3 regions of the Kitasatospora sp. NPDC015121 genome follow, and region 1 is predicted to be linked to each of the others. Evidence: predicted binding sites of a transcription regulator. Region 1 holds the regulator's gene; each other region holds the start of a gene.
The links. Region 1 encodes HrcA, which represses chaperone genes, less so after heat shock. Its sites were predicted from a motif close to TTNGCACTCNGNNNNNCNGAGTGCNAA; they were not measured.
Positions count from the first base shown of each region.

Region 2: the regulator HrcA is predicted to act here: its motif matches at 5,302-5,328, upstream of groL (chaperonin GroEL).
Region 3: the regulator HrcA is predicted to act here: its motif matches at 4,771-4,797, upstream of groES (co-chaperone GroES).

Region 1 is NZ_JBVHEH010000003.1:297,722-307,801, forward strand. It holds gene ACZ3J7_RS05335 (S41 family peptidase) at 1-2,148, opposite strand, end outside; gene ACZ3J7_RS05340 (16S rRNA (uracil(1498)-N(3))-methyltransferase) at 2,230-2,973, opposite strand; gene dnaJ (molecular chaperone DnaJ) at 3,089-4,225, opposite strand; gene hrcA (heat-inducible transcriptional repressor HrcA) at 4,307-5,380, opposite strand; gene htpX (zinc metalloprotease HtpX) at 5,682-6,602, shown strand; gene pspAB (PspA-associated protein PspAB) at 6,654-7,247, shown strand; gene ACZ3J7_RS05365 (hypothetical protein) at 7,244-7,930, opposite strand; gene ACZ3J7_RS05370 (DUF3097 domain-containing protein) at 8,037-8,882, shown strand; gene ACZ3J7_RS05375 (sigma factor) at 8,985-9,251, opposite strand; gene hemW (radical SAM family heme chaperone HemW) at 9,334-10,080, opposite strand, start outside.
Region 2 is NZ_JBVHEH010000017.1:103,366-113,445, reverse strand. It holds gene ACZ3J7_RS25670 (alpha,alpha-trehalose-phosphate synthase (UDP-forming)) at 1-1,373, opposite strand, end outside; gene ACZ3J7_RS25665 (glucosyl-3-phosphoglycerate synthase) at 1,459-2,457, opposite strand; SAM riboswitch class I at 2,595-2,722, shown strand; gene thrC (threonine synthase) at 2,740-4,020, shown strand; gene ACZ3J7_RS25655 (MoaD/ThiS family protein) at 4,065-4,343, shown strand; gene ACZ3J7_RS25650 (cold-shock protein) at 4,930-5,136, shown strand; gene groL (chaperonin GroEL) at 5,449-7,071, shown strand; gene ACZ3J7_RS25640 (hypothetical protein) at 7,317-7,676, shown strand; gene ACZ3J7_RS25635 (HD domain-containing protein) at 7,792-8,421, opposite strand; gene ACZ3J7_RS25630 (ABC transporter ATP-binding protein) at 8,571-9,290, shown strand; gene ACZ3J7_RS25625 (FtsX-like permease family protein) at 9,287-10,080, shown strand, end outside.
Region 3 is NZ_JBVHEH010000015.1:104,673-114,752, reverse strand. It holds gene tsaB (tRNA (adenosine(37)-N6)-threonylcarbamoyltransferase complex dimerization subunit type 1 TsaB) at 1-311, shown strand, start outside; gene rimI (ribosomal protein S18-alanine N-acetyltransferase) at 366-845, shown strand; gene tsaD (tRNA (adenosine(37)-N6)-threonylcarbamoyltransferase complex transferase subunit TsaD) at 838-1,926, shown strand; gene ACZ3J7_RS23310 (hypothetical protein) at 1,923-2,183, shown strand; gene ACZ3J7_RS23305 (polysaccharide deacetylase family protein) at 2,271-3,152, shown strand; gene ACZ3J7_RS23300 (class I SAM-dependent methyltransferase) at 3,128-4,309, opposite strand; gene ACZ3J7_RS23295 (hypothetical protein) at 4,333-4,647, opposite strand; gene groES (co-chaperone GroES) at 4,941-5,246, shown strand; gene groL (chaperonin GroEL) at 5,361-6,995, shown strand; gene ACZ3J7_RS23280 (LysR family transcriptional regulator) at 7,175-8,176, shown strand; gene ACZ3J7_RS23275 (WhiB family transcriptional regulator) at 8,307-8,633, opposite strand; gene ACZ3J7_RS23270 (response regulator transcription factor) at 9,166-9,777, shown strand; gene shbA (RNA polymerase sigma factor ShbA) at 9,973-10,080, shown strand, end outside.

The sequences.
Region 1 (10,080 bases):
CACCAGCGGCCGGTAGCGCTCCAGCACGCCGGCCCAGTCGACGCCGTTCAGGTCGGCCCGCCAGAAGTTGTCGCGCATCAGGCGGCCGTTCTCGTCGAACATCTGCCGCCACTCGGCGGCCGGGTCGACGGTGACCCGGACCCGCTCCAGGTCGACGTCCGCCTCCTCGTCCTCGCCGGCCTTCTGGTCGGCGGGCACGATCCGCAGCGAGCCGTCGTCCAGCACGGCCAGCCGGGTGCCGTCCCCGCTGACCGCGAACGCGTCAACGCCGGAGAGCAGTTCCTCGGTCCGGCGCTTCCCCAGGTCGAACCGCTCCAGCGCGGTGCGGGCCGGCTCGTCGTCCAACGAGGCGGCGCTGTCGCCGAGTTCGCCGCTGAACGGGTACCTGGTCCAGAGCACCCCGCCCTTCGCGGCCCGCAGCACCCCGAACCGGCCCGCCTCCACCGGGAACGGCACGATCCGGTCGGCGAGGCCCTCCAGGTCGACCCGGGTGGTCGGCACCGCCGAGGCGTCCTTCTCGCCCTCCTTGGCGTCCTCCTCCTCACCGCCCGCCGGCCGGCCCCCGCGCTGCGGGCCGAACGGCGACGGGGTCTCGGCGGCCAGCGTCAGCAGGTACGGGCGGGTGCCGCCGGGGAACGACAGGTCGAAGGCGTGCTGGTCGTACACCGGGTCGAAGGTCCGCACCGAGAGGAACGCCAGGTGCCTGCCGTCCGCGGTGAAGGCCGGCGAGTAGTCGTGGAAGCGCTGCGGGGTGGCCTCGCTGACGGTGCGCGAGGTCAGGTCGGCCAGCATGACCTGCCGCAGCGACCACGGGCCGAGCACCGGCTGCGACCAGGCCAGCCACGCCGAGTCGGGGCTGAACACCAGCCCGCTGACCTCGCCGTCGCCGCTGCGCGCCAGTTCGTTGACCGCGCCGTCGCCGAGCGCCACCAGCAGCACCCGGCCGTCGTGCGCGGCCACCGCGAGCTGCCGGCCGTCCGGCGAGACCACCAGCGCGCGGACCCGGCCGAGCCGCCCGGCCGCCAGCCGCCGCCGCTCCGCGCCGAGCACCTCGGGGGCGTACTCCAGCGCGTCGTCGCCCTCGGCGTCGGTGACCCACACCGCGCCCTGCGCGCCGTCCTCGCCCGGGACGACCCGGGCCAGCCGGTTGCGCACCCCGGGCGTCTCGTCCAGCACCCGGGCCGGGCCGTCCCGGTGGGTGACCCAGTGCACGGTGCCGCGCACCACCACGGCCGCGGCCCGGCCGGTGCGGTCGGGGGCGGCGGTCTCCACCTGCCCGGCGGCGGGCGTCGGGTGCGGGTGGCGCCGGGTCCGCGGCCCGGCCGGGGCGACGTCCAGCCGGCGCGGTTCGGCGCCGTCCAGGTCGTCCAGCAGCCACAGCTCGCCGGCCCGCTGCCAGACCACCCGGGTGCCGTCGGTGGAGGCCTGCCGGGCGTAGAAGCCGTCCCCGGCCGGGCCGTGCGCCCGCAGGTCGGAGCCGTCCGGGAGGCTGGAGTACAGCCGCCCGGTGCCCTCGTGGTCGGACAGGAAGGCGACCCGGTCGCCGACCCACATCGGGCACTCCAGCTGCCCGTCCAGGTCGGCGTGCAGGCGCTCGAACCCGGCGGCGCCGATCCACAGCTTCCCGGCCCGGCCGCCCCGGTAGCGCTTCCAGTGCGCGGCCTCCCGGTTGTGGGTGCCCAGCAGCACCCGGCCGCCGCCGGCGCCCTCCGGCACCGGCTCGAACGCCAGCGCGCCGATCGGCCCGTACGGCAGCCGCTCCGGCTCCCCGCCGTCCAGCGGCAGCGCGAACGCCCAGGTCCGCCGGATCGTCTCCTGCCCGGCGGCGGTGATCGCCACCGGCCGCCCGTCCGCGGTCCACCCCACCAGCGCGGTGTGCGGGTTCCCCCAGTACGTCAGCCGCCGGGCCGGCCCGCCCTCCACCGCCCCGACGTGCACCTCCGGCGCGCCGTCCCGGGTCGAGGTCCACGCCAGCGAGCGCCCGTCCGGCGAGAACCGCAGCGCCCCCACGGGCGCCCGGTCCGCCGTCGACCGCCAGGCCCGCCCGCCCTCCAGCGGCGCCAGCCAGACGTCGTCCTCGGCGACGAAGGCCACGACGTCGCCATGCAGGTGGGGGTGGCGCAGGTAGCCGCGCGTCGATTCGGTCATCCTGCCACCCTAGGCCGCGCGGCTCACGGAGCGTCAGAGGTTGCAGGACCACGCACCTTCCGGTTCCGGCACCCGCGGCCGCTACCCCCAGCGCCCCGTGCGCCCCAGCAGCAGCGCGCCGGCCGCGACGCCCGCCGTGGAGGTGCGCAGGACGGACGGGCCGAGGCGGTACGGCGCGGCGCCGGCCTCCGCGAAGGCGGCGATCTCGTCCGGGGAGACGCCCCCCTCGGGCCCGACCACCAGGACGATCTCGCCGGCCGCCGGGAGCGCCGCGGTGGCCAGCGGCAGCGAGCCCTCCTCGTGCAGGACGGCGGCGAAGTCCGCGGCGGCGAGCAGCGGCAGCAGCTGCCGGGTGGTGAGCGGGTCGCCGACCTCGGGGAAGCGCAGCCGCCGGGCCTGCTTGCCGGCCTCGCGCGCGGTGGCCCGCCACTTGGCGAGCGCCTTGGCGCCGCGCTCGCCCTTCCACTGGGTGATGCAGCGGGAGGCCGCCCAGGGCACGATCGCGTCGACGCCGGCCTCGGTCATGGTCTCGACGGCGAGCTCGCCCCGGTCGCCCTTGGGCAGCGCCTGGACGACGGTGATCCGGGGCGCGGGGGCGGGCTCCTCGCGGACGGCGCCGACCAGCACGTCGAGGGCGTCCTTGCCGTGCAGCGCGCCGACGGTGCCGTCCGCGCCGAGGCCGCGGCCGTCGGCGAGGGTGAGCGCCTCGCCGGGCTGGAGGCGTTTGACGGCGACGGCGTGCCGGCCCTCGGCGCCGTCGAGGCGGACGGTCGTGCCGGGGGCGGCCCCCGTCAGGTCGTCGACGACGAACACGGGTGCGGTCATCGGTGCTGCGGTCCTCTCGGCAGGAGCCCGGGGAGCCGGGCGGAGAAAGGGACCGGGCCGGGAACGGCGGGGGCGCGCGGCCCCCGCACCGTTCCCGGCCCGGGTCGTACGGGTCTCACCGGCCGTTGAAGGCGTCCTTCAGCCGGGAGAACAGGCCCTGCTGGCCGGGCGCGAACTGCCCGGAGGGACGCTCCTCGCCGCGCAGCATGGCGAGCCGGCGCAGCAGCTCCTCCTGCTCCGGGTCGAGCTTGGTGGGCGTCTGCACCTCGACGTGCACTATCAGGTCGCCCCGGCCGCCGCCGCGCAGGTGGGTGATGCCGCGGCCGTGCAGCGGGATCGACTGGCCGGACTGGGTGCCGGGCCGGATGTCGACCTCCTCCAGGCCGTCCAGGGTCTGCAGCGGCACCTGGGTGCCGAGCGACGCGGCGGTCATCGGGATGGTGACGGTGCAGTGCAGGTCGTCCCCGCGCCGCTGGAAGGTCGGGTGGCTGGTCTCGGCGATCTCGACGTACAGGTCGCCGGCCGGGCCGCCGCCGGGGCCGACCTCGCCCTCGCCGGCCAGCTGGATCCGGGTGCCGTTGTCGACGCCGGCCGGGATCTTGACGGTGAGGGTGCGGCGGGCGCGGACCCGGCCGTCGCCGGCGCACTCGGGGCACGGGGTCGGGACGACGGTGCCGAAGCCCTGGCACTGCGGGCAGGGGCGGGAGGTCATGACCTGGCCCAGGAAGGACCGGGTGACCTGGGAGACCTCGCCCTTGCCGCGGCACATGTCGCAGGTCTGCGCGGAGGTGCCGGGCGCGGCGCCCTCGCCGCTGCAGGTGGTGCAGGTGACGGCGGTGTCGACCTGGAGCTCCTTGGTGGTGCCGAACGCGGCCTCCTCCAGGGTGATCTCCAGCCGGATCATCGCGTCCTGGCCGCGCCGGGTGCGCGAGCGCGGGCCGCGCTGGCCGGTCGCGGCGCCGAAGAAGGCGTCCATGATGTCGGAGAAGCCGAACCCGGCCGCTCCGGCGCCGAAGCCGCCCCCGCCGCCGCCGGGCGACAGCGGGTCGCCCCCGAGGTCGTAGACCTGACGCTTCTGCGGGTCGGAGAGCACCTCGTAGGCGGCGTTGATCTCCTTGAACCGCTCCTGCGTCTTCGGGTCCGGGTTGACGTCCGGGTGCAGTTCACGGGCGAGGCGCCGGAACGCCTTCTTGATCTCGTCCTGCCCCGCGTCGCGTCGGACGCCGAGTACCGCGTAGTAGTCCGTGGCCACCAAATGCTCCGCTTTGTTCCGCCTCTTGAAGTGCCTGCGACAGCACGCTGCCTGTTGCGCCGTTCCGCTGCGCCGTTGTCGTTACGACTCCGCCAGGATCTGGCCGACGTACCGTGCCACCGCGCGCACCGCCCCCATTGTGCCCGGGTAATCCATCCGGGTCGGACCGATCACTCCCAGCTTTGCCACGCTCTGGTCGCCCGAACCGTAACCGACCGAGACGACCGACGTGGAATTGAGGCCCTCGTAGGCGATCTCGTGGCCGATCCGGACCGTCATCGCCGAGTCCGCCGTCTCACCCAGCAGGCGCAACAGCACCACCTGCTCCTCCAGGGCCTCCAGGACCGGGCGGATGGTGAGCGGGAAGTCGTGGCCGAAGCGGGTCAGGTTGGCGGTGCCCGCCAGCATGATCCGCTCCTCGTTCTGTTCGGCCAGGGCTTCGAACAGGACCGTCAGCACGGTGCTGACGGCGGGCCGGTCGGCGGGCTCGAAGCCGGCCGGCAGGTCCTCCAGGACGGTCGGCACCTCGGGCAGCCGGCAGCCGCCCGCCATGCCGTTCAGCCTGGCCCGCAGGTCGCCGAGCAGGGCCTCGCCGACCGGGGCGGGGCAGTCGACCATCCGCTGCTCGACCCGGCCGGTGTTGGTGATCAGCACCAGCATCAGCTTGGTCGGGGTGAGGGACACCAGTTCGATGTGCCGCACGGTGGAGCGGGTCAGCGACGGGTACTGGACCACCGCGACCTGCCGGGTCAGCTGCGCGAGCAGCCGCACCGTCCGGGCCACCACGTCGTCCAGGTCGACCGCGCCCTCCAGGAAGTGCCGGATCGCCCGGCGCTCGGGGGCGGTCATCGGCTTGACCTCGGCCAGTCGGTCGACGAACAGCCGGTAGCCCTTGTCGGTGGGGATCCGGCCCGCACTGGTGTGCGGCTGGTGGATGTACCCCTCCTCCTCCAGCGCGGACATGTCGTTGCGGACGGTGGCCGGGGAGACGCCCAGGTTGTGGCGCTCCACCAGGGCCTTGGAGCCGACCGGCTCCTCGGTGCCCACGTAGTCCTGGACGATCGCCCGGAGCACCGCGAGCCGCCGCTCGTCGAGCGGCCGGGCGGGCGGGCGCGTGTCGATCAGTCGGCCGTCGGGCTTGCCGTCGTCCGGCATGGGGCACGCACCTCCGTCGTCGTCCGTCGTCCCGGTGTCCGGTCCGGCCTGGCACTCAACCGGTCAGAGTGCCAGCACCGTACCTGCCAGTGTACGGCCCGGGCCTGACGGCAGGAACGGTCCGCCCGCGTGATCCTCGTCCGAATGCCGCCCGCCCCCGCGCCCGGCGTGTCGGGTTACGCCCCGGTTCGCCCCGGTTCGGATGGTGCCCCCGGGCCCGGCCGGTGGCAGCATCGAAGGCGAGCGGGACGGTCGGCCGGACGGCCGGGTCCGGCCCGCGCGAGGCAGAGGAGGAGCAGCGATGTCGGCGTCCCGGCACTCCCGGTTCACCCCCGACCGCGGCCTGACCGGCCGGATGGTCACCACCATGTTCCTGATCGGGCTGCTCTACGTGGGCTTCACCGGCCTGCTGATCGTGCTGCTGCGCGGCGCCTGGCCGCTGGTCGTGCTGATCTCCGGCGGCCTGTTCGTCGCCCAGTTCTGGTTCTCCGACCGGATCACCGAGCGGGCGATGGGCGCCCACCGGGTCACCCCCGAGCAGTACCCGCAGCTGCACGGCGCGGTGGACCGGCTGTGCGCGCTGGCCGACATGCCCAAGCCGCGGGTCGCGGTCGCCGACAACGACATGCCCAACGCCTTCGCCACCGGCCGCAACCCGGACAACGCGGTGGTCTGCGTGACCACCGGCCTGCTGCGCCGGCTGGAGCCGGAGGAGCTGGAGGGCGTGCTGGCCCACGAGCTGTCGCACGTCGCGCACCGGGACGTCGCGGTGATGACGGTGGCCGGGTTCCTCGGCGTGCTGGCCGGCGCGATGACCCGGATCGCCCTGTACGGCGGCATGATGGGCGGCGGCAACCGGAACAGCAACGACCAGAACGCGGCGATCGCGATGGTGCTGGTCCCGCTCGCCTCGATGGTGGTGTACGCGATCAGCTTCCTGCTGACCAGGCTGCTGTCCCGCTACCGCGAGCTGGCCGCCGACCGGGCCGCCGCCCAGCTGACCGGCCGGCCCGCCGCGCTGGCCTCGGCGCTGACCAAGGTGACCGGGCAGATCGCCGCCATCCCGACCAGGGACCTGCGGCAGGCCCAGCCCTACAACGCCTTCTACTTCGCCCCGGCGCTGAGCGCCAGGGAGACGGCCGCGCAATTGCTCTCCACCCACCCCTCGCTGGAGCAGCGGCTGGCGCAGCTGCGGAAGGTCTCCGACGAACTCGGGCGGTGAGCCCGACGACCCGAGGACCCGACGACCCGACGACCCGAGGAGCGCTGCCCCGTGGGATTCCTGGACGCCCTGTTCGGCCGGAGCAAGCCGGTCAAGCCCGACCTCGACCAGCTGTTCGGCATCCCGTCGGCGGCACTGACCCTGCGGGCCGCCAAGGGCTTCGTCCCGACCGGCCTCGGCTCGGTCTGCTTCGCCGCGGTCGAGGGCGCCGCCTTCACCGAGGTCCAGCAGCAGGTCCGGGCCCTGCTGGACGCGGACACCGGGCGCGGCGGCGTCCCCGTGGAGGCCTCCCGGGACGCGTACGGGTACTCCTGGCTGCTCGCCCGGCACACCCCCGACGAACTGCCCGACCTGGTCAACGACCTGCACGCGGTCAACAGCGAGCTGGAGGCCCACGGCTTCGGCCCGCAACTGCTCTGCTCGCTGGTCGCCTTCCGGGACGCCGAGGGCCGCTCGCTGGCGCTGGTCTACCTGTACAAGCGCGGCACCTTCTACCCGATGTGCAAGGTCACCGGCCAGGAGAAGCGGGACAACCCGCTGGAGATCGAGGTCTCGAACCTGCTCCGCGGCGACCTGCGGATCGAACCGGACCTGTCCCGCTGGTTCCCGGTCTGGGGCGCGCCGGGCCTCGAAGAGGGGCCTTAGCGCCCCGGGGGCCGGGCCGCCGCCGCGTCGCGGTAGGCGGCCACGGCCGCGGCGACCAGGGCGGGCAGCCGCTCGGCCTCGCCCGCGCCGCCGGACTCCTGCACGACCAGCAGCACGTCACCGTCGCGCAGCACGGCGGTCCGGTCGGTCCGGACCGGATCGCCGGCCGCGTCGGTCCGGGTGGTGCGCAGCAGCAGGCCGGTGCCGAGCGGTTCGACGGTGACGCGCCGCTCGGTCGGGACGCCGTCGACGACCACCGCGCCGGGCGCGGCGCAGCGCAGGGCGGCGGTCCGCAGGTCGGCCAGCACCCCGGCGGCCCGGCCGGGCGGGTAGCGCTCCAGCGACTGCGTCCCGTACCAGGCCTGGCTCCGGGAGGCGTCCGGGAGCCGTCGCAGCCCGACCGAGGCGTTCTCCAGCGGCGGGGCGTGCCGGGCCAGGAAGGGACCGGCCTCCAGCTCCTCGCAGGGCATCCGCACCAGCGGCTCCGGCTGCTCGCCGTCGGGCGGGCCGGGCCCGTCGGTCCCGCCGGTGACCAGCCCGTAGCCCGCCGGCAGCCGCTCCGCGGTCAGCAGCCCGTCCCGCAGCTCCCGCGGCCGTCCCGCGCCCGCGTCCCCGCCCCCGCACCCGGCCGCGCCGAGCACCACCGCGACGGCCACCGCCGCCGCCCGCCACCGTCCGCGCACCCGCCCCGCCCTCCCGTCCGCCCACCCGCCGCGCCCGCCGGGCCCGTGGGCAATATCCCACGCCGCGCCGGGCTGACGCGGCGCCGGCTTCCGTAGACTGCCGCCCATGCGGAGCAGGGAGTACGGGCCGGACCTGACGCCGCCGTGGAAGCGGCAGCAACCGGCGCCCGAGGTGGCGGCGGAGCGGGACCTGGTGGTGGAGGAGGCGGCGACCGGGTTCTGCGGGGCGGTGGTGCGCTGCGAGCGGACCGCCGAGGGGTTCACCGTCACCCTGGAGGACCGGTTCGGCAAGCACCGGGTGTTCCCGCTGGTGCCGCGCGGGTTCCTGCTGGAGGGCCGGGTGGTGACGCTGGTGCGTCCGGCCGCGGCGGCGCCGGCCCCGCCGCGCGGTCCGGGGCTGACCGCGTCGGGTTCGGTCGCGGTGCCGGGGGCGCGGGCCCGGGTGGCCCGCGGGTCGCGGATCTACGTCGAGGGCCGGCACGACGCCGAGCTGGTCGAGCGGGTCTGGGGCGACGACCTGCGGATCGAGGGCGTGGTGGTGGAGTACCTGGAGGGCGTGGACGACCTGCCCGCGATCGTCGAGGCCTTCGACCCCGGCCCGGGCCGCCGGCTGGGCGTGCTGGTCGACCACCTGCTGCCGGGCACCAAGGAGCACCGGATCGCCGAACGGGTGACCGGCGACCACGTGCTGGTCGTCGGCCACCCGTACGTGGACGTCTGGCAGGCCGTGAAGCCCGCCGCGCTGGGCATCGCCGGCTGGCCCGAGGTGCCGCGCGGCGAGGTCTGGAAGGAGGGCGTCTGCCGTCGCCTGGGCTGGCCGGTGGACACCCCCGCCGCCTGGAAGCGGATCCTCGCCGCGGTCGACGGCTGGAAGGACCTGGAGCCGGAACTGCTCGGCCGGGTCGAGGAGTTGATCGACTTCGTCACCCTCCCGGACGGGACGGGCGACTGACGGCGGACGCTCAGCCCGCCGCGGTGCGGACCAGGGCGCCGCTCCCGCCGGACGGGTGACCGGAGGGCGCCGGGGTCCCGCTGCCCGAGGGGGCGGCCCCGGCTACCGGCCCGACCGGGCTCCCCGCCGGCCGGGCCCCCGGCGGGGAGCCCGGCCGGGCCGGTAGCCGCCGGCGGCTTCGAGGGCGGCGACGAAGATGTCGGCGGTGAGGTCGGCGGCCAGGTGCGGGTCGCCGACCCGGCGGGTGACGAAGCCGAGTACCGCGTCGACGTGCTGGTGGGAGAACGCGCCGAAGCCGTCCGGAGTGGTCGGTTCCGGCGGTCGGTCGTCGGGGCGCCCCCCGTGGCGCAGGTGCTCGCGTACCCGCATGCGTCCCTCCTCGGTCGGGGAACCCCCGCGGGTTCCTTCACCGAGTACTCGGCCGCAGCGGGCCGGAGCGTTTCGGACCCGTTCAGTCGACCAGGTCGCGGACCACCCCGTCCGCCAGCAGCCGCCCGCGCAGGGTGAGCGCGGCCCGGCCCGCCGCGTACGGTACGGGCTCCAGCAGGCCGTCGGCGAGGGCCCGGTCGGCGGCGGCGCGGCCGTCGGCGGTGAGCAGGTCGAGCGGGCAGCCCTCGGCGAGGCGCAGTTCCAGCAGGATCCGTTCGACCCGGCGGTCCTCCTCGGCGAGCACCTCGCGGCCGAGCGCGGGGGTGCGGCCCTCGGCGAGGGCCTGGGCGTACGCGGCGGGGTGCTTGGCGTTCCACCAGCGGACGCCGCCGACGTGGCTGTGCGCGCCGGGCCCGGCACCCCACCAGTCGGCGCCGGTCCAGTACAGCTCGTTGTGGCGGCAGCGGCCCTCGGGGGTGGTGGCCCAGTTGGAGACCTCGTACCAGTGGTAGCCGGCGGCGGCGAGCGCGGTCTCGGCCATCAGGTAGCGGTCGGCGTGCACGTCGTCGTCGATCATCGGGAGTTCGCCGCGCTTGACCCGGGCGGCGAGCCGGGTGCCGTCCTCGACGATCAGCGAGTAGGCGGAGACGTGGTCGGGTCCGGCGCCGATCGCGGCGTCCAGCGAGGCCTGCCAGTCCTGGTCGCTCTCGCCGGGGGTGCCGTAGATCAGGTCGAGGTTGACGTGCTCGAAGCCGGCCGCGCGGGCCTCGGCGACGCAGGCCTCGGGACGGCCGGGGGTGTGGTGGCGGTCGAGCAGGGCGAGCACGTG
Region 2 (10,080 bases), on a different contig from region 1:
GACGGCATGGCGAGGGCCTCGGCGAGCGCGTCGGCGGTGGCGATGACGTCGTACGGGTTGACGGTGATCGCGTCCTCGCCGAGCTCCGCGTGGGCGCCGGCCTCGCGGGACAGCACGAGCGCGCAGCCCCGGTCGGAGACCACCGGGACCTCCTTGGCGACCAGGTTCATGCCGTCGCGGATCGGGTTGACCAGGGCGACGTCGGCGAGCCGGTACGCGGCGAGGGAGCGCGGGAAGTCGTCGTCGACGTGCAGGATCAGCGGCTGCCAGTCGTCGGTGCCGAACTCGGCGTTGATCTCCTCGGCGATCCGCCGCACTTCGGCGGTGTAGTCGCGGTACTCGGCGAGGTCGGTGCGCGAGGGGTAGGCGAAGGCGACGTGGACGACGTTGCCGAGCCACTCGGGGCGGGTGCGCAGCAGGTGCCGGTAGGCGAGCAGGCCGCGGACGATGTTCTTGCTGAGCTCGGTGCGGTCGACCCGGACGACGGTGCGCCGGTCGCCGACGGCCGCGCGCAGGGCGGCGAGGCGTTCGTCGACGTCGGGCCGGTGGGCGCGCTCGCGCAGGAAGTCGGCGTCCGCGCCGAGGCCGTGCACGCCGAGCCGGGTGGTGCGGCCGGCGTGGGTGACGGTCAGCGCCTCGCGGTCGACGTCGGCACCGAGGACGGCCGCGCAGCAGTCGGCGAAGGCGAGCGCCCAGCGGCGGGTCAGGAAGGCGGCCCGGTCGGCGCCGAGGATGCCCTCCAGGACGGCGGCGGCGACGTCGTCGGGCAGCAGCCGGTAGTAGTCGGGCGGCGCCCACGGGGTGTGCGAGAAGTGGCCGATCCGCAGGTCCGGGCGGAGCCCGCGGAGCAGCGCGGGGGCCAGCGACAGGTGGTAGTCCTGCACCAGCACGGCCGCGCCGGGGGCGGCCTCGGCGGCCAGCGCCTCGGCGAAGGCGGTGTTGTAGGCGAGGTAGGCGGCCCACTCGGCGCGGAAGTCGGCGTCGAAGGCGGGCTGCACGGGTGTCTGGTAGAGCAGGTGGTGGACGAACCAGAGGGTCGAGTTGGCGACGCCGTTGTAGGCGCGGGCGAAGGTCTCCGGATCGATGTCCAGCATCCGGACGGCCTGTCCGCCGACGTCGTGACCGGCCAGGTCGAGCCGGCCGTCGGGGGCCTGCCGGGCGGCGGTGCGGTCGGCGTCGGAGAGCGCGGCGCAGACCCACACCGCGTTCGGGTCGTCGATCGCGGACAGCCCGGATACCAGGCCGCCGCCGCCTCTGCGGAGGGTCAGCGAACCGTCGTCCTCCGTGCGGAAGGACACCGGGCCGCGGTTGGAGGCCACCAGGATCGGGGCGGCTCCGGACTGCTGGGAGCGTTCGGACGCGTGATCGGCCATACAGCCAACCTTGCCGTGCGATCACCTGACCAAACCACTCGGCGCGGCCGGGGACGGGTGAACAGTGGGGGTCGCCCGGCGGGGGTCAGCGGTCGCGGTACTCCGGGACGGTGGTCATCGGGGGGCGCTCGGTGGCCGGGACGGGGTGGGTGCGGGGGGTGAAACCGTCGGCGGTGCGGGTGTACTGGGTGAGCAGGGGCCGGACCAGGTCGGGGTCGGCCTTGAGCCGGTGGGCGCGGTCCAGGCGTTCCAGGGCGGTGCGGTAGATGGTGGCGGCCATCCGGCCGAGGGCCTGGCCGTCCTGGTGGCGGTGGTGCCGGACGCCGACGTCGACCTGGGCCAGCGCGTCCAGGCCGGCCAGTTCGAGGGCGTCGACCAGCAGGCCGAGCTCGACGCCGTAGCCGGTCGGGAAGGGCAGCCGTTCCAGCAGGCCGCGGCGGGCCGCGTACTCGCCGCCGAGCGGCTGGACGAAGCCGGCCAGCTGCGGCCAGTGCAGGCTGAGCAGCGGGCGGGCGACGAGTTCGGTGACCCGGCCGCCGCCGGCCGGGACGACGGCGCCCCCGTCCTCGAAGGGGCGGTCGTACATGGCCTTGACCAGCTGCAGGGCGGGGTCGGTGAGCAGCGGGCCGATGATGCCGGAGACGAAGGCCGGGTCGAACTCGCGCAGGTCGGCGTCGACGAAGCAGACGATCGCGCCGCTGGTGGCGAGCAGCGAGCGCCACAGCACCTCGCCCTTGCCGGGTTCGGCGGGCAGCCGGGGCAGGATCGCGTCGCGGTGCACCACCCGGGCGCCGGCGGCGGTCGCGGCGGCGGCGGTGCCGTCCCGCGAGCCGGAGTCGACCACCAGCAGTTCGTCCACCAGCGGGACGCGTTCGACCAGCTCGGTGCGGATCGCGGTGACGATCGCGCCGACGGTGGACTCCTCGTCCAGCGCGGGCAGCACCACGCTGACCGTGCCCGCCGGGCCGGCCGCGCGCTTGGCGGCGAGCAGCAGGTCGAGCGGGCGGTCGGCGGCCGTCCACGAGCGGCGGCGCAGCCAGTCGGCGACCTCCGGCAGTACCCCGGGCTCTGGCTGCTCCGGCAAGTCTCGCTCCCTGTCTCGGTCCGTCTCGGGTGTCGGACGCGGGGTGGGTCCGCTCCGGCCTTCGGATACAGTCTTCGTATTGCGATCGTGCCTTCGCACGCGGGGGTCGCTCGCAGCGTACGACCACAACTTCACAGAGCTCATCCAGAGGGACTGAGGGAACGGCCCGTTGAAGTCCCGGCAACCCTCCCGCACGGCCAGCAGGCCCGGCGGGACAGGTGCCAATTCCGTCCCGGACGCGACCGCGCTCCGGGGAAGATGAGGAGAAAGGGCCTCGCCACCATGGCTGTTGACACCGCCGCACCCACCGCCGTCGACCTCGGTCCCGCCACCGCGCTGTCCTGTCGCGAGTGCGGCACCCGCTTCCCGCTCGGTCCGAGCTTCGCCTGTCTGGAGTGCTTCGGCCCGCTGGAGATCGCCTACGACTACACGGGCTACGACGCCGAGGAGCTGCGCAAGCGGATCGAGGCCGGCCCGGCGTCGATCTGGCGCTACGCCCCGCTGCTGCCCGTCCCCGCCGACGTGGCCGGCAAGCCGAACCTGAACCCGGGCTGGACCCCGCTGGTCAAGGCCGACAACCTGGGCCGCGAGCTGGGCTTCACCGGCCAGCTGTACGTCAAGGACGACTCGGGCAACCCGACCCACTCCTTCAAGGACCGGGTGGTGGCCTGCGCGATCGAGGCCGCCCGCGCCTTCGACTTCACCACGCTCTCCTGCTCCTCCACCGGCAACCTGGCCGGCGCGGTGGGCGCCGCGGCCGCCCGGGCCGGCTTCAAGTCCTGCGTGTTCATCCCGCACGACCTGGAGCAGGGCAAGGTCGTGATGGCCGGCGTCTACGGCGGCGAGCTGGTCGGCATCGACGGCAACTACGACGACGTGAACCGCTTCTGCTCCGAGCTGATCGGCGACCCGGCCGGCGAGGGCTGGGGCTTCGTGAACGTCAACCTGCGCCCGTACTACGGCGAGGGTTCGAAGACCCTGGCGTTCGAGATCTGCGAGCAGCTCGGCTGGCGGCTGCCCGACCAGATCGTCATCCCGATCGCCTCCGGCTCCCAGCTCACCAAGATCGACAAGGGCCTGCAGGAGCTGATCAAGCTCGGCCTGGTCGAGGACAAGCCGTACAAGATCTTCGGCGCCCAGGCCGAGGGCTGCTCCCCGGTCTCCGCCGCCTTCAAGGCCGGCCGCGACGTGATCAAGCCGGTCAAGCCGGACACCATCGCCAAGTCGCTGGCGATCGGCAACCCGGCCGACGGCCCGTACGTGCTGGACATCGCCCGCCGCACCGGCGGCGCGGTCGAGGACGTCACCGACGCCGAGGTGGTGGAGGCGATCAAGCTGCTCGCCCGCACCGAGGGCGTCTTCGCCGAGACCGCGGGCGGCGTCACCGTCGGCGTGCTGAAGAAGCTGGTCGAGACGGGCCAGCTGGACCCGTCCAAGGAGACCGTCGCGATCAACACCGGCGACGGCCTGAAGACCCTCGACGCGGTCGCCGACGCCGGCATGACCGCCGTGATCCGCCCGACGCTGGAGTCCTTCCGCGCCGCCGGTCTCGCCACCGCCTGACACCCCCACGCCCCACGCCCCACGCCACGCCCGAGGAGCAGCCCATGAGCGCCAACGTCCGCATCCCGACCATCCTGCGCACCTACACCGGCGGCGCCGCCGAGGTGACCGCCGAGGGCGCCACCCTGTCCGCCGTGATCGCGGACCTGGAGGCGAACCACGCCGGCATCGCCGCCCGCCTGCTGGACGACACCGGCAAGCTGCGCCGCTTCGTCAACGTGTACGTGAACGACGACGACGTGCGCTTCGCCGAGGGCCTGGAGACCGAGATCAAGGACGGCGCCTCGGTGTCGATCATTCCGGCGGTGGCCGGCGGCTGCTGACCGGCCCGCATTCCCGCGGCCGCCGTTTGGTTCGGAATTCAATTTCCGACCCGGACGGCGGCCTCGCGCGTACCGGGGGTCATTCGCGCGCCCCGGCCGACGGCCCGTTTACCTGCGGTTTTCCACCGGGTGGGCCGCCGGAATTCCTCCGGAGCGGAAGGAGTAGAGTGCCGGACGAGGCCGTTCCCCTCCCCGGCCCGGTTGAATCCTCGTTTTCCGCACCGCGCCCCGCCCGTGCAGGATCCCCGTCCGCCCCGCCTTCGTCCGTGCGCCGAGACGCGTGCCGGACGGACCGCCGCCCGTTCTGTCGGGCCGCCGTCAGAATTGTTCCGGCGTTTTGCGGCGACGCGTCCGTTATGTCCCGTGGCAATTGTCGGCGGATGCTCCTTTCGCCCCGTCATATCCCTGGCCCGGCACGGACTTTCCCCGGAAATTGGGCCTGTTGCAGAGGGCGCATATCCGGATACATTCAGCCGCGACAGAGGCTGCGCCGTACGGGGGGGAGTCCCCAGGCCGGCCTTCCAGACCTCCGGGTCCGCGTCCCGCGGATCTCTGAAGGGCCAGCACAGCACAAGGGGAGTTCGCAATGGCTCAGGGCACCGTCAAGTGGTTCAACGCCGAGAAGGGCTACGGCTTCATCGCGGTCGACGGTGGAGCGGACGTGTTCGTCCACTACAGCGCGATCCAGATGGACGGCTACCGCACCCTGGAAGAGGGCCAGCGGGTCGAGTTCGAGATCTCGCAGGGTCAGAAGGGTCCGCAGGCCGACATGGTCCGGGCCGCCGGCGCCTGAGGGCCCGGTAGACCGCACGCACCGAACCGCGGGCCCGTCCCGACGCCAACGGCGTCCGGGGCGGGCCCGTCGGCTTCCCCGGGGCGTCGCGGACCCGCCCGCGCGCGGGGCGGTGCGGGGCCCGATGGGCTTGCACTCGACACCCGAGAGTGCTAATCATTGGCGTTAGCACTCACAGTGTGAGAGTGACAAACGGACCGGGCCGGTGAGGCCCCGGAAGCGGTAGGGGAAGGGACCCCCGCTCTCCTGGGCCGTCCGTCGCGGGCACCCCTTGGTCCGAGCAGTCGACCGTGTCCCGGAGGACCACTTCTGATGGCCAAGATCATCGCCTTTGACGAGGAAGCCCGCCGCGGCCTTGAGCGTGGCATGAACCAGCTTGCCGACGCCGTGAAGGTCACGCTCGGCCCCAAGGGTCGCAACGTCGTCCTGGAGAAGAAGTGGGGCGCCCCCACGATCACCAACGACGGTGTCTCCATCGCCAAGGAGATCGAGCTCGAGGACCCGTACGAGAAGATCGGCGCCGAGCTGGTCAAGGAGGTCGCCAAGAAGACCGACGACGTCGCGGGTGACGGCACCACCACCGCCACCGTGCTCGCCCAGGCGCTCGTCCGCGAGGGTCTGCGCAACGTCGCCGCCGGCGCCAACCCGATGGCCCTCAAGCGCGGCATCGAGAAGGCCGTCGCCGCCGTCTCCGACCAGCTGCTGGCCCAGGCCAAGGACGTGGAGACCAAGGAGCAGATCGCCTCCACCGCCTCCATCTCGGCCGCCGACACCCAGATCGGCGAGCTCATCGCCGAGGCCATGGACAAGGTCGGCAAGGAAGGCGTCATCACCGTCGAGGAGAGCAACACCTTCGGCCTGGAGCTCGAGCTCACCGAGGGCATGCGCTTCGACAAGGGCTACATCTCCGCCTACTTCGCCACCGACCTGGAGCGCATGGAGGCGAGCTTCGAGGACCCGTACATCCTCATCGCCAACTCCAAGATCTCCTCGGTCAAGGACCTCCTCCCGCTGCTGGAGAAGGTCATGCAGAGCGGCAAGCCGCTCGTCATCATCGCCGAGGACGTCGAGGGCGAGGCCCTCTCGACCCTGGTCGTGAACAAGATCCGCGGCACCTTCAAGTCCGTCGCCGTCAAGGCCCCGGGCTTCGGCGACCGCCGCAAGGCCATGCTCGGCGACATCGCCATCCTGACCGGCGGCACCGTGATCTCCGAGGAGGTCGGCCTCAAGCTCGAGAACGCGGGCCTGGACCTGCTCGGCACCGCCCGCAAGGTCGTCATCACCAAGGACGAGACCACCATCGTCGACGGCGGCGGCGACAGCGACCAGGTCGCCGGCCGGGTCAACCAGATCCGCGCCGAGATCGAGAACTCCGACTCGGACTACGACCGCGAGAAGCTCCAGGAGCGCCTCGCCAAGCTGGCCGGCGGCGTGGCCGTCATCAAGGCCGGCGCGGCCACCGAGGTCGAGCTCAAGGAGCGCAAGCACCGCATCGAGGACGCGGTGCGCAACGCCAAGGCCGCCGTCGAGGAGGGCATCGTCGCCGGTGGTGGCGTCGCCCTGCTGCAGGCCGGTGTCGCGTTCGAGAAGCTGGAGCTGGAGGGCGACGAGGCCACCGGTGCCAACATCGTCCGCGTGGCCCTGGAGGCCCCGATCAAGCAGATCGCGACCAACGCCGGCCTCGAGGGCGGCGTCGTGGTCGAGAAGGTCCGCAACCTGCCCGCCGGCCACGGCCTGAACGCCGCGACCAACGAGTACGTCGACCTGGTCGCCTCCGGCATCATCGACCCGGCCAAGGTCACCCGCTCCGCCCTGCAGAACGCCGCCTCCATCGCGGCGCTGTTCCTCACCACCGAGGCCGTCATCGCCGACAAGCCGGAGAAGGCCGCCGCGGCCGCCGGTGGCGGCATGCCGGGCGGTGACATGGACTTCTGATCCTCCGGGATCCGGCGTTCCACGCGTTCGCTCGTGAGGGCGGCCTCCTTCGGGAGGCCGCCCTCACGGCGTTCTCGCCGGCCCCACCCCTCGTGGGACGCTCGGGACGCGGACCGGGGCGCCGGAGGAGCCGGACGTCCCGGACCCGCCCGTGACGGACGCCGTCGCGCTGCCGGCGCCGTTCGACCTCGGGCCGGAGACGACGGGCCTCCCGCTGCCGTAGCGGAGTGCGGGACAATGGGCGGATGGCCAGTTCCGACATCGAAGCCGCCCTGCACAACGCGCGGGCGCTGATCCTCGCCGACCTGACCGCCCGCGACGTCGCCGAGGCGGCGATCGTGTCGTTGGTGGAGGACGCCGTCACGCACCGGCGGTGGTGGCTGGAGCAGTGGCCGGCGGGGTGCGAGTTCGTGCTGGGGTTGATCGCGCAGGACGTGCAGGACGCGCTGCTGGAGTCGTACGGGCGGTGGCCGCTGTGCACCGCGTGCGCCGAGGAGGAGGACGACCCGCACGCGCTGGGGGTGGAGCCGGAGCTGGGGGCGGACCCGCACTGGGTGTGCGGGAAGCGCGGCGTGGTGGTGGCGCGGGTCGGGGAGCTGGCGTGACCCCCGCCGGTTCGGCTGACCGCCGGACCGCCGGACCGCCGGACCGGCTGACCGGCTGACGGGCTGACGGCGGCCGGGCCGGCGGGTGCGGGAGGCGTGCGGCTGGCCCTCCCGCTCAGCCCTCCAGTTCGGCCAGTTCGGCGTGCATGTTGGCGCGGGCCCGGGCGTCGTAGCGCGCGTGCGCCTCGGGGGTGCGGTAGAGCGCGGGCAGCGCGAGGAGTTGGCGCAGGACCTCGGCGCGCCCCGCGCGGAAGGCGTCCGGGGGGACGAAGGAGTACTCGTCGCGGACTGCGGCGGCGTACGCGGCGTACGCCTCGGGCCGGGCGCCGAGGACCGCCAGGTCGGCGTCGCAGAGCACCTCGCCGTTGCGGTCGCCGGGGGCGGGGTGGTGGGTGACGGTGAGCCGGACCAGACGGTCGACCTCGTGGACGAGCGGTTCTGGCAGGCCGGCCTCGCGCAGGGCGCGGCAGGCGAGGGCGGCGCTGCGCTCCTCGTTCTCGGAGCGGTCGGGCCGGTAGACGGCGTCGTGGAACCAGGCGGCGAGCCGGACGGCGTCGGGGTCGTCGGCGTGGGCGGCGAGTTCGTCGACCCGGTCGAGGACGGCTTCCAGGTGGGTGGTGGTGTGGTACCGGCGCTGCGGCTCGGCCCAGCGGGCGAGCAGGTCGCGGGCGTAGGGCTCGGGGTCGGCGGTGGCGCCGCAGCGGGTGAGCAGGTCGTGCCAGCGAGCGGACAGCGATGCGGTCATGGCGTTCATTCTGCTCCCGTCGGTGCGGCGGTCCGCCATGCCCTAGCCTATATGTAGTTCACCGACTTATGACGCACACTTGAGTAGTTCGCGTCCGGCGGCTATACATACTCGGTATGCAACACGTTCCGCTGTTCCGAGGGGGAGCCATGACCGGATCGAACGCGCAGGCCGTCCTGCGCCTGGAGGGGGTCGGCCGCACGCACGGCCGGGGCGCGGCCGAGGTGCACGCGCTGCGCCGGGTCGACCTGGAGCTGCGGGCCGGGGAGTTCCTGGCCGTGATGGGGCCGTCCGGCTCCGGCAAGTCCACCCTGCTCGCGCTGGCCGGCGGCCTGGACCGTCCCTCCACCGGCCGGGTGCTGGTCGAGGGCGCCCCGCTGGAGGGCCTGAGCCGGGCCGGTCTGGCGGACGTCCGCCGCCGCTCGGTCGGCTACGTGTTCCAGTCCTACAACCTGCTGCCGTCCCTGACCGCCGCCGAGAACATCGCGCTGCCACGGGAGTTGGAGGGCATCGGGGCCCGCACCGCCCGCGCCGAGGCGCTCGCCGTGCTCGCCGAACTCGGCATCCCCGAACTCGCCGACCGCTTCCCCGAGGACATGTCCGGCGGCCAGCAGCAGCGCGTCGCGATCGGCCGGGCGCTGTCCGGCGAGCGCCGACTGGTGCTCGCGGACGAACCGACCGGCGCGCTCGACTCGGTGACCGGCGAGGCCGTGCTGCAGGTGCTGCGGGCCCGCTGCGACGCCGGAGCGGCCGTCATGATGGTCACCCACGACGCCGGCCACGCCGCCTGGGCGGACCGGGTCGTCCGGCTCCGCGACGGCCTGATCGCCGAGGACGGCCGCACCGCCGAAGCGGCGGTCCGCCGGTGAGCGCCCTGCGGGCGGTGCTGCGGATCGCGCGCCGCGACGCCTGGCGGGCCAAGGGCCGCAGCGCCCTGGTCGCCGCGATGATCGCGCTGCCGGTGCTCGGCGCGACCGGCGTCGACGTGGTGCACCGCAGCGGCCAACCCACCGCCGAACAGCGCGCCGACCGCCTGATGGGCCGCGCCGACGGCCTGGTCGGCGCCTACGACCCGGGCCGGACGATCGAACAGGCGGTCTTCCCCGCCGACGGCGTCCGCACCTTCCCGCAGCGCCCCGACGCCGCGCCCAGCCGCGAACAGCTCCGCGCCGCCGGCACCGAACCCGCCGCGCTGCTCGGCGAGCTGCTGCCGCCCGGCAGCGTCCTCACCCCGGCCCGCACCGGCCCCGTCGCGGCCGTGCGCAGCCGGGACGGCCTGGCCGCCACCGACACCTTCGAGGCCGACCTGACCGGACGGCTCTGGCAGGGCCGGATCGACCTGGTGGCCGGCCGGGCCCCCGCCGCCCCGCACGAGGCCGCCGCCACCCGCGGCCTGCTGGACGCCACCGGTCTGCGGATCGGCGACACCGTCACCGTCCGCGGCCTGGAGTCCACCCCGTTCACCCTGACCGGCGCCGTCGAGCACCCCGGCGACCTGGACGCCGTCGAACTCGTCGCCCGCCCCGGCGAGCTGTACCGGCAACTCGACGAGGCCCAGGCCGCCGCCGGACTCGCCCCGCAGACCCCGTCCGCCGAACAGGCCGCCGCCCGCAAGGCCGCCTGGCTGGTCACCCTGCCCGCCGGGGCGACGCTCGGCTG
Region 3 (10,080 bases), on a different contig from region 1:
CGGTGGCCACCGACGCGCGCCGCAAGGAGGTCTACTGGGCCTCGTACGACGCCGCCGGCGCCCGGGTGGGCGGCCCCGCGGTGGACCGCCCGGCCGAGATCGAGCCCGGCGCGCGGACGGTCGGCGCGGGCGCGCTGCTGTACGGCCTGCCGGCGGCGAGCGGCCCCGAGCACGTCTCGGCGGGCGCGCTGGCCGACTTCGCGGTCCGCGAGCTGGCCGCCGGCCGGGAGCTGCTGCCGAACGCCCCGCTGTACCTGCGGCGGCCGGACGCGCAGGTGCCGGCGGGCTACAAGGCGGTGCTCCCGGCATGACCGCCGCGGCTGCCGGAACGGTCGGCCGGCGTGGCTAGGTACGCGCTGCGCCCCATGCGCTGGTGGGACGTCGAACCGGTCATGGTGCTGGAGCACCGGCTGTTCCCCGAGGACGCCTGGTCGCGCGGGATGTACTGGTCGGAGCTGGCCGAGGCGCACCCGGGCGGGAGCCGGCACTACGTGGTGGCGGTGGACGCGGACGGGGCGGTCGTCGGCTACGCGGGGCTGATGGCGGTCGGGACGGACAGCGACGTGCAGACGATCGCGGTCGACGCCGACCACCAGGGGGCGGGGCTCGGCGGGGTGCTGCTGGCCGAGCTGACGGCGGAGTCGGTGCGGCGGGGCTGCGCCGAACTGCTGCTGGAGGTGCGGGTGGACAACCTGCGCGCGCAGCGGCTGTACGAGCGGTTCGGGTTCGAGCCGGTCGGGATCCGGCGGGGCTACTACCAGCCCGCCAACGTGGACGCACTGGTGATGCGTCTGGACCACCTGGCAAGTGACGCAAGCGATCTGAAGGATCATCACAATGGCTGACGAACCCCTCGTCCTCGGCATCGAGACCTCCTGCGACGAGACCGGCGTCGGCATCGTCCGCGGCACCACGCTGCTGGCCGACGCGGTCGCGTCCAGCGTCAACGACCACGCCCGGTACGGCGGCGTCGTCCCGGAGATCGCCAGCCGGGCGCACCTGGAGGCGATGGTCCCGACCATCCAGCGGGCGCTGGACACCGCCGGGGTGAAGGCGGCCGACCTGGACGGCATCGCGGTCACCGCGGGCCCGGGCCTGGCGGGCGCGCTGCTGGTCGGCGTGAGCGCCGCCAAGGCGTACGCCTGGGCGCTGGACAAGCCGCTGTACGGGGTGAACCACCTGGCCTCGCACATCTGCGTGGACCAGCTGGAGCACGGCCGGCTGCCGGAGCCGACGATGGCGCTGCTGGTCTCCGGCGGGCACTCCTCGCTGCTGCTCAGCGGCGACATCACCGCCGACGTCCGGCCGCTGGGCGCGACCATCGACGACGCGGCGGGCGAGGCGTTCGACAAGGTGGCGCGGGTGCTCGGGCTCGGCTTCCCGGGCGGCCCGGTGGTGGACCGGATGGCCCGGGAGGGCGACGGCTCGGCGATCGCCTTCCCGCGCGGTCTGAACAACGCGGGGGACCCGGCGTACGACTTCTCGTTCTCCGGCCTGAAGACCGCCGTGGCCCGCTGGGTGGAGGCCAGGCGGCGGGCCGGCGAGCCGGTGCCGGTGGCGGACGTCGCGGCGTCCTTCCAGGAGGCGGTCACCGACGTGCTGACCCGCAAGGCGGTCCGGGCGTGCAAGGACAACGACGTCGACCACCTGATGATCGGCGGCGGCGTGGCGGCCAACTCGCGGCTGCGCGAGATGGCGCAGCAGCGCTGCGACAAGGCCGGCATCGTGCTGCGGGTGCCGCGGCCGGGGCTGTGCACCGACAACGGCGCGATGGTGGCGGCGCTCGGCGCCGAGATGGTGTGGCGGGGCCGCACCCCGTCCTCCTTCGACCTGTCGGCGGACTCCTCGCTGCCGGTCACCGAGACCCACGTGCCGGGCGACGGGCACGGGCACGTCCACGCGCACGCGCACGAGGCGCTGAAGTGACCCTGGCGGCGATGTGGGAGGCCCGGGCGGCGGACGGCCGGGGGGCCGAACTGCACGCCTGGGCACGGGAGTCCGCACTGCCCGCGGTGCGCGGCGCGGCCGGCCTGGAGCGGGTCGAGCTGTTCACCGCCCCCGGCGAGCGGGTGCTGCTGATCGCGCTGTGGACGGGTGAGCCGGTGCCGGTGCCGGAACCGCCCGCCGACCTGCTGGCCCGCCCGGCGCACCGCTGGACCTTCACCCGCACGGACGTCGGATAGGCCCCCTCCGCCGGGCCCGGGCAACCGGCGGGCGGTAGCGTGCGTCCTGGAACATCGACACGCGTGTAGAGCAAGACGGGGGCACCGGTGGGCGGGCGGATACGGATCGGGTACGGGGCGGGCGCGCTCGCCGTGCTGCTGGCGGCGAGCGGCTGCGGCTCCGGGGCGGACGGCCCCGCGCCCGCGCCCGCCGGGCCGCTCGCCGCGTCCTCGCCGGGCGCCCCCGCCCCCGGCACGCCCTCGGCGTCCGCGCGGGACGCGGCGCCCGGCGCCGCCTGGGCGAAGTGGGGCCTCGAACCGCTGCCCGCGCCGCCCGCGCCGCCCGCCGACCGGCCGATCAAGCTCACCGCGAGCGGGCCGGTGCCGGTGTTCAGCGAGGTCCCGACCGGCGACCGGGTCGTCTTCATCACCATCGACGACGGCGCCGAGAAGGACCCCGAGTTCGTCCGGATGCTCACCGAGCTGAAGGTGCCGATCACGATGTTCCTGACCAAGGACGTCGTCAAGAACGACTACGCCTACTTCAAGCCGCTACAGGCGCTCGGCAACAGCGTCCAGAACCACACCGTCAGCCACCCGCAGATGAGCAGGATCCCCGCCGCCCAGCAGAAGGCGCAGGTCTGCGACGCCCAGAGCGCCCTCACCGAGCAGTACGGCACCGCCCCGTACCTGTTCCGCCCGCCGTTCGGCGACGGCGCCCACACCCCGGCGCTGAACACCGCCGTCCAGGAGTGCGGGCCGCGCGCCGTGGTGCTGTGGCGGGAGTCCATGCAGATCCACGACATGCAGTACCAGGCCGCCGACAAGAAGCTCCGCAACGGCGACATCATCCTGGCCCACTTCCGCGGCCCGTCCGAGCTCAAGGGCGAGAAGATGACCGAGATGTTCGGCGAACTGCTCAACCGGATCCGGGAGCAGGGTTTCGCGGTCGCCCGCCTCGACGACTACATCGCCCGGCCGACCGGCTGACCCAGCATCATCACCGGGCCGGCCGCGGTGCGGGCCACCAGCACCGTCACCGCGTTCGGCCCGGCCGGCCTCAGCCGGCGCCGCAGCTCCTCCGGGACGACCGAGGCCATCCCGCGCTTCTTGACCACCACGGTGCCGATCCGGCGCTCCTTCACCAGCGCCTTCAGCCGCTTCACCTGGAACGGCAGCACGTCGGTCAGCTCGTACGCCTGCGCGTACGGGGTCGGCCGCAGCTCGTCCGAGGTGACGTACGCGATCATCGGGTCGATCAGCCGCCCGTCCACCGCCGCCACCACCTCGGCCACCATCCGGCCCCGGATCACCGCGCCGTCCGGCTCGTACAGGTAGCGCCCCACCGGCCCCACCGGCGGGTCGGGCAGCGCGCCGCCGGACAGCGAGTGCGGGCCCGGCAGCAGCGTCGCCCGGTACGGCTCGGCGGCGGCCGTGCCGAACCACAGCACCGCCTCCTTCACCTCGCCCCGGTCCGACACCCACTCCGCCTCCGCGCCCGGGGGCACCAGCTCGTGCGGGATGCCCGGCGCCACCTTCAACGCGCCGAACGGGGCGCTGCGGGCCGCCTCCACCGCCCAGGACAGCGGCGGCGAGTACGCCTCCGGGTCGAACACCCGGCCCCGCGAGGTGCGCCGCGCCGGGTCGGTGAACACCGCGTCGAAACCGGCGGTGCCGACGTCCGCGACGTCCGCCCGGCGGACCTCCACCAGCTCCGCCACGCCCAGCGCCGCCGCGTTCGCCCGGGCCACCTCGCAGGTCAGCTCGTCCCGGTCGACCGCCAGCACCGCGATCCCGGCCCGGGCCAGCGCGACCGCGTCGCCGCCGATCCCGCAGCACAGGTCGGCCAGCCGCCGCACCCCCAGCGCCGCGAACCGGCCCGCCCGCCACTCGGCCACCGAACGCCGGGTCGCCTGCTCCACCCCGTGCTGGGTGAAGTACATCGACGCGGCGTCCGCCCCGAACTTCGCCTCCGCCCGCTGCCGCAGCCGGGCCTGCTCGAACGCCGCCCGGACCAGCTCCGCCGGGTGCTCCCGCCGCAGCCTGGTCGCCAGCGCCAGCTCCCCGGCCGCCGTGAACCCCCGCAACTCGGCCAGCAGCGCCTGCCCCTGCTCGGTCAGCAGCGCCCGGAACGACTCGATCTCCACCCGGCCATTGTCCCCGCTCCCGGTCAGTGCCAGGCCACCCCGAGCACCAGCGCGGCCAGCACCGGCCCGGCCAGCCCGAGCGAGAGCGGCGCGATCCGGTAGCCCCGCCGCGCGGTGGCCACCGTCGCCGCCGCCGGCACCGCCAGCCCCAGCACCACCACCGCGACGCACAGCGCCACCGCCCCGCCCGCGCCGCCCCCGCGCTCCGACGCGGCGGCCAGCGCGAACACCAGCACGACGCACGCGTACGGCACCGCGCACAGCAGCGGCACCTCCAGCGCCAGCAGGCCCACCGAGAGCAGTGCGTCCCGTCGCCCGGACGGTCGGATCCTCGTCATGCCACCAGCCTGGCAGGGCGGACGGCGCGCCGCCTGAGTACGGGGACCCGGCCGCGGGCGGCCCGCGGGCCCGGTCCGAGGGGGCGCGCGGCGCGCGGCGGGCGCGAACCCGACACGACGGCATTGGCACTCTGGTTGACTGAGTGCTAACCGCGTCCTAAGGTCGTACCTGGCACTCCCCCCAGGGAGAGTGCTAACGCGATGAAGCGTGTCCGACCCCCGCGACGGCGGCCGCGCGCAATCGTCCACCTACCTGTTAGACAACCCCGTAATCTCCGAAGGGGAGCTCGGACGTGACCACCAGCAGCAAGGTTGCCATCAAGCCGCTCGAGGACCGCATCGTGGTCCAGCCGCTCGACGCCGAGACCACCACCGCCTCCGGCCTGGTGATCCCGGACACCGCCAAGGAGAAGCCCCAGGAGGGCGTCGTCCTGGCCGTCGGCCCGGGCCGCTTCGAGGACGGCCAGCGTCTGCCGCTCGACGTCGCCGTCGGTGACATCGTCCTGTACTCGAAGTACGGCGGCACCGAGGTCAAGTACCAGGGCGAGGAGTACCTCGTCCTCTCGGCCCGCGACGTCCTCGCGATCATCGAGAAGTAAGACGTCCGCGCAGTAAGACGTCCCAGCCCGCCCCGGATCCGTGTCGCACCGACAGGGGCCCGGGGCGCGGTTGTTGCTCCACGTACGCAGACCTACCCCTGAGGAAACGGGACCATGGCGAAGACCCTGCAGTTCGACGAGGACGCCCGCCGCTCGCTGGAGCGCGGTGTCAACAAGCTGGCCGACACCGTCAAGGTGACCATCGGCCCCAAGGGCCGCAACGTCGTCATCGACAAGAAGTTCGGCGCCCCGACCATCACCAACGACGGTGTGACCATCGCCCGCGAGGTCGAGCTCGACGACCCGTACGAGAACCTCGGCGCGCAGCTGGTCAAGGAGGTCGCCACCAAGACCAACGACGTCGCGGGCGACGGCACCACCACCGCCACCGTGCTGGCCCAGGCCCTGGTCAACGAGGGTCTGCGCAACGTCGCCGCCGGCGCCGGCCCGGCCGCCCTGAAGAAGGGCATCGACAAGGCCGTCGCCGCCGTCTCCGAGCACCTGCTCTCGGTGGCCCGCGAGATCGAGGGCAAGGACGACGTCGCCGCCGTCGCCTCCCTCTCCGCCCAGGACGCCCAGGTCGGCGAGCTGATCGCCGAGGCGATCGACAAGGTCGGCAAGGACGGTGTCATCACCGTCGAGGAGTCCAACACCTTCGGCGTCGAGCTCGAGTTCACCGAGGGCATGCAGTTCGACAAGGGCTACCTGTCGCCGTACTTCGTCACCGACGCGGAGCGCCAGGAAGCCGTCCTGGAGGACCCGTACGTCCTGATCAACCAGGGCAAGATCTCCTCGATCCAGGAGCTCCTCCCGCTGCTGGAGAAGGTCCTGCAGGCCGGCGGCTCCCGCCCGCTGCTGATCATCGCCGAGGACGTCGACGGCGAGGCCCTCTCCACCCTGGTGGTCAACAAGATCCGCGGCACCTTCAACGCGGTCGCGGTCAAGGCCCCCGGCTTCGGCGACCGCCGCAAGGCGATCCTCGGCGACATCGCCACCCTCACCGGCGGCCAGGTCGTCTCCGAGGAGGTCGGCCTCAAGCTCGACCAGGTCGGCCTGGAGGTGCTCGGCACCGCCCGCCGCATCACCGTCACCAAGGACGAGACCATCGTCGTCGACGGCGCCGGCGACTCCGCCGAGGTCGCGGGCCGGGTGGCCCAGATCAAGGCCGAGATCGCCAACACCGACTCCGACTGGGACCGCGAGAAGCTCCAGGAGCGCCTCGCCAAGCTGGCCGGCGGCGTCTGCGTGATCAAGGTCGGCGCGGCCACCGAGGTCGAGCTCAAGGAGCGCAAGCACCGCCTGGAGGACGCCATCTCGGCGACCCGCGCCGCGGTCGAGGAGGGCATCGTCGCCGGCGGCGGCGCCTCGCTCGTCCACGCCGCGAAGGTCCTGGAGGACGGCCTCGGCCTCTCCGGCGACGAGGCCACCGGTGTCGCCGTCGTCCGCAAGGCGCTCGCCGAGCCGCTGCGCTGGATCGCCCAGAACGCCGGCCTGGAGGGCTACGTCATCACCTCCAAGGTCGCCGAGCTGGAGGCCGGCCAGGGCTACAACGCCGCCACCGGCGAGTACGGCGACCTGGTCAAGGCCGGCGTCATCGACCCGGTCAAGGTCACCCGCTCCGCGCTGGAGAACGCCGCCTCGATCGCCTCCCTGCTGCTCACCACCGAGACCCTCGTGGTGGAGAAGAAGGAAGAGGAGGAGGCCGCGGGCCACGGCCACTCGCACGGCGGCCACGGCCACAGCCACTGAGGCGACCCGGCCGTCAGGCACTGAAGGGCGCGAGGAACCGCGCGGCCGACCGAGCACCCCGGTGCGAGGCTCGGACCGCCGGGGCCTCGCGCCCTTCCGCGTCCGCCGCGCCCCCCCGCCGTCGCGGGCGTCCGCGACCGCCCGGCGGGGTGCGCGGCGGGTTCCGTACAGTTGACCGCGTGATCGAAGCCCGCCACCTCCGCGTCCTGCACGCCGTCGCCCGGACCGGGTCGTTCTCCGCCGCGGCGCGGGAGCTGGGGTGCACGCAGCCCGCGGTGAGCCAGCAGATGAAGGCGCTGGAGAAGGCGGTGGACACGCCCCTGGTGGTGCGGTCGGGGCGGGAGATGCGGCTGAGCGAGGCCGGCCGGGTGCTGCTGCGGCACGCGGACGGGATCCTCGCGGGGCTGTCGGCCGCCGAGGAGGAGGTCGCGGCGATCACCGGGCTGCGGGCCGGGCGGGTGCGGCTGGTCTCGTTCCCGACGGCGAGTTCGACGCTGGTGCCGCGCTCGGTGGCGCAGGTGCGGGCGGCGCACCCGGGGGTGCGGGTCTCGCTGGTGGAGGCGGAGCCGACCCAGGCGCTGGCGATGCTGCGCGGCGGCGAGTGCGAGGTCGCGCTGGCGTTCCGCTACCCGGACTCGCAGGGCGGGCCGAGCCTGCCGTCCCCGCACGCGACATTGCGCGAGGCGCGGGCCGAGGCGGTGCTGGAGGCGGCGGCGACGGCGGCCGCGAACGACTGGTCGGAGCTGGTGGTGCGCCCGCTGCTGGACGACCCGCTGGTGGGCCTGGTGCCGGCCGGGCACCCGCTCGCCGACCGGGGCGAGGACGCCCCGGTGGACCTCGCGGAGCTGGCGGGGGAGCAGTGGATCGCCGGCTGCCCGCAGTGCCGGGGCCACCTGGTGGAGCTGTGCGCGGACGCGGGCTTCGCGCCGGCGATCGAGTTCGCGACGGACGACTACCCGGCGGTGGTGGGCCTGGTCGGCGCGGGCCTGGGGGTGGCGGTGCTGCCGGGGCTGGCGCTGGAGTCGGTGCGGCACCCGGGGGTGGCGGCCGTGCCGGTGCGGGTGGCGTCGGGGGAGCCGGCCCGGCGCGAGGTGGTGGCGCTGACCCTGCCGGACCTCGCGGAGGTTCCGGCGGTGGCGCTGATGCTGGACCAGCTCGCGGCGGCGGCCGCCACCCGCTGAGGAGCGCGGCGCCGGCCGGGGACGGGCGGGCGGCGCGGTCGGGAGGTGCGGTCGGGCGGCGCGGTCGGGGTCGCGGGCCGGTGCGGACCGCTGCGGCGGGACGGCCGCGGCGGGGGCGGGGCGGGGTGGATCAGCGTCGGATGGTCTGCGGCATCGCCAGCGGGACCTCGGCCAGTCGGTTGCGGGAGCGGCCGAGCAGCTCTTCGCGTTCGTCCTCCGTCATGCCGCCCCAGACCCCGTAGGGCTCGCGGACGGCCAGGGCGTGGGCCGCGCACTGGGTGCGGACCGGGCAGCGCATGCAGACCTCTTTGGCGCTCGTCTCGCGGGAGGTCCGGGCCGCGCCGCGCTCGCCCTCGGGGTGGAAGAACAGCGAGCTGTCGACACCGCGGCAGGCGGCGGAGAGCTGCCAGTCCCAGAGGTCTGCGTTGGGGCCGGGGAGGCGGGAGAAATCTGCCATGGCTCATTCCCTTCATGGCTCGTGGCCCGGCGGGCTCGTCGCGGTCGCTGCGGCGAGGCGGCCCGGGGCCGGTACGGACACCTGGAAATATGACTTACGCCGACTACACGGACAAGTCACCCACACACCGACGAATCAGTCAATGACCTGACAGAAGCTATAAAAACGGACAAAAGGGGCAAGAGGTTTGAACCGGAAAGCTCCGTCGATCGGGTGTCCGCCCGGGCGCGGACCGTCCCGGAGGGCGCGCGCGGCGCGGACACCGCGCGCGAGCTGCACAAAAGTGCGGCGTGTGCACCGCGAGGTGGCTCTCCGGTGATGGGTTGGCCACGTACAGTGGTGGAGATGGACGTGAAGCCGTAACTCATTCGAGTGACGGTCGTTGGATGTACGGAGGCGGTCAGAGGCAGGACGTCGGGAACGGTCGCGCAGCGAGGCGATCGGAACGGGTCCGCACCGGGGCCGTGTCGGAGAGGTTCGTACCAGCCAGGAGGCTCAACGTGACGCGGATCAGCTGCGGAGGACGACGGGCATGACATCCGTACTCGTCTGCGACGATTCCCCGCTCGCCCGGGAGGCGCTTCGGCGCGCGGTGGCGACCGTGCCCGGCGTGGACCGGGTGACCACTGCGACGAACGGTGAGGAGGTCCTCCGCCGCTGGGTGGCCGACCGTTCCGATCTCGTTCTGATGGACGTCCGGATGCCCGGCCTCGGCGGGGTGGAGACGGTTCGCCGGCTGCTCTCGGCCGACCCGGGCGCCCGGATCATCATGCTCACCGTCGCCGAGGACCTGGACGGCGTGGCCCTCGCGGTCGCCGCCGGGGCCCGCGGCTACCTGCACAAGGACGCCTCGCGCGCCGAGCTGCGGGCCACCGTCACCCAGGCGCTGGCCGACCCGACCTGGCGCCTGGCGCCGCGCCGGCTGCGCAGCCCGGACATGGGCGCCGCGCCGACCCTGACGGCCCGTGAGATCCAGGTGCTGGAGGGGATGAGCCACGGCCGTTCCAACGCCGAGATCGGCCGCGAGCTGTTCCTGTCCGAGGACACCGTGAAGACGCACGCCAGGCGCCTGTTCAAGAAGTTGGGCGCCTCGGACCGCGCGCACGCGGTGGCGCTGGGCTTCCGCTGGGGCCTGGTCCGCTGAGCGGGCGCGGGAACTGCGCTCGCTCGGACGTGTGACGTTGTGGTCCCGAGGCTGCACCATGGAGTAGTGGAGCACCTCGGGGACCAGCGGACAGGCAGGGGAGGCGGCACGGTGCACGCGGCGACGGATAACGTTCCGATGCACAAGTCCGGACGCGGTGCCGCGTTTTCCGGCCCGACCAGGCACCATGGACCGATGCGTGACGACGAGGAGGCCGCCGGGCCCGACCCGGTGCAGCCCGCCCCCGAGGGTGCGGCTGCCGATCCGTCGTCGGCACCGGACGACCGGGTGACCGGCTCCGAC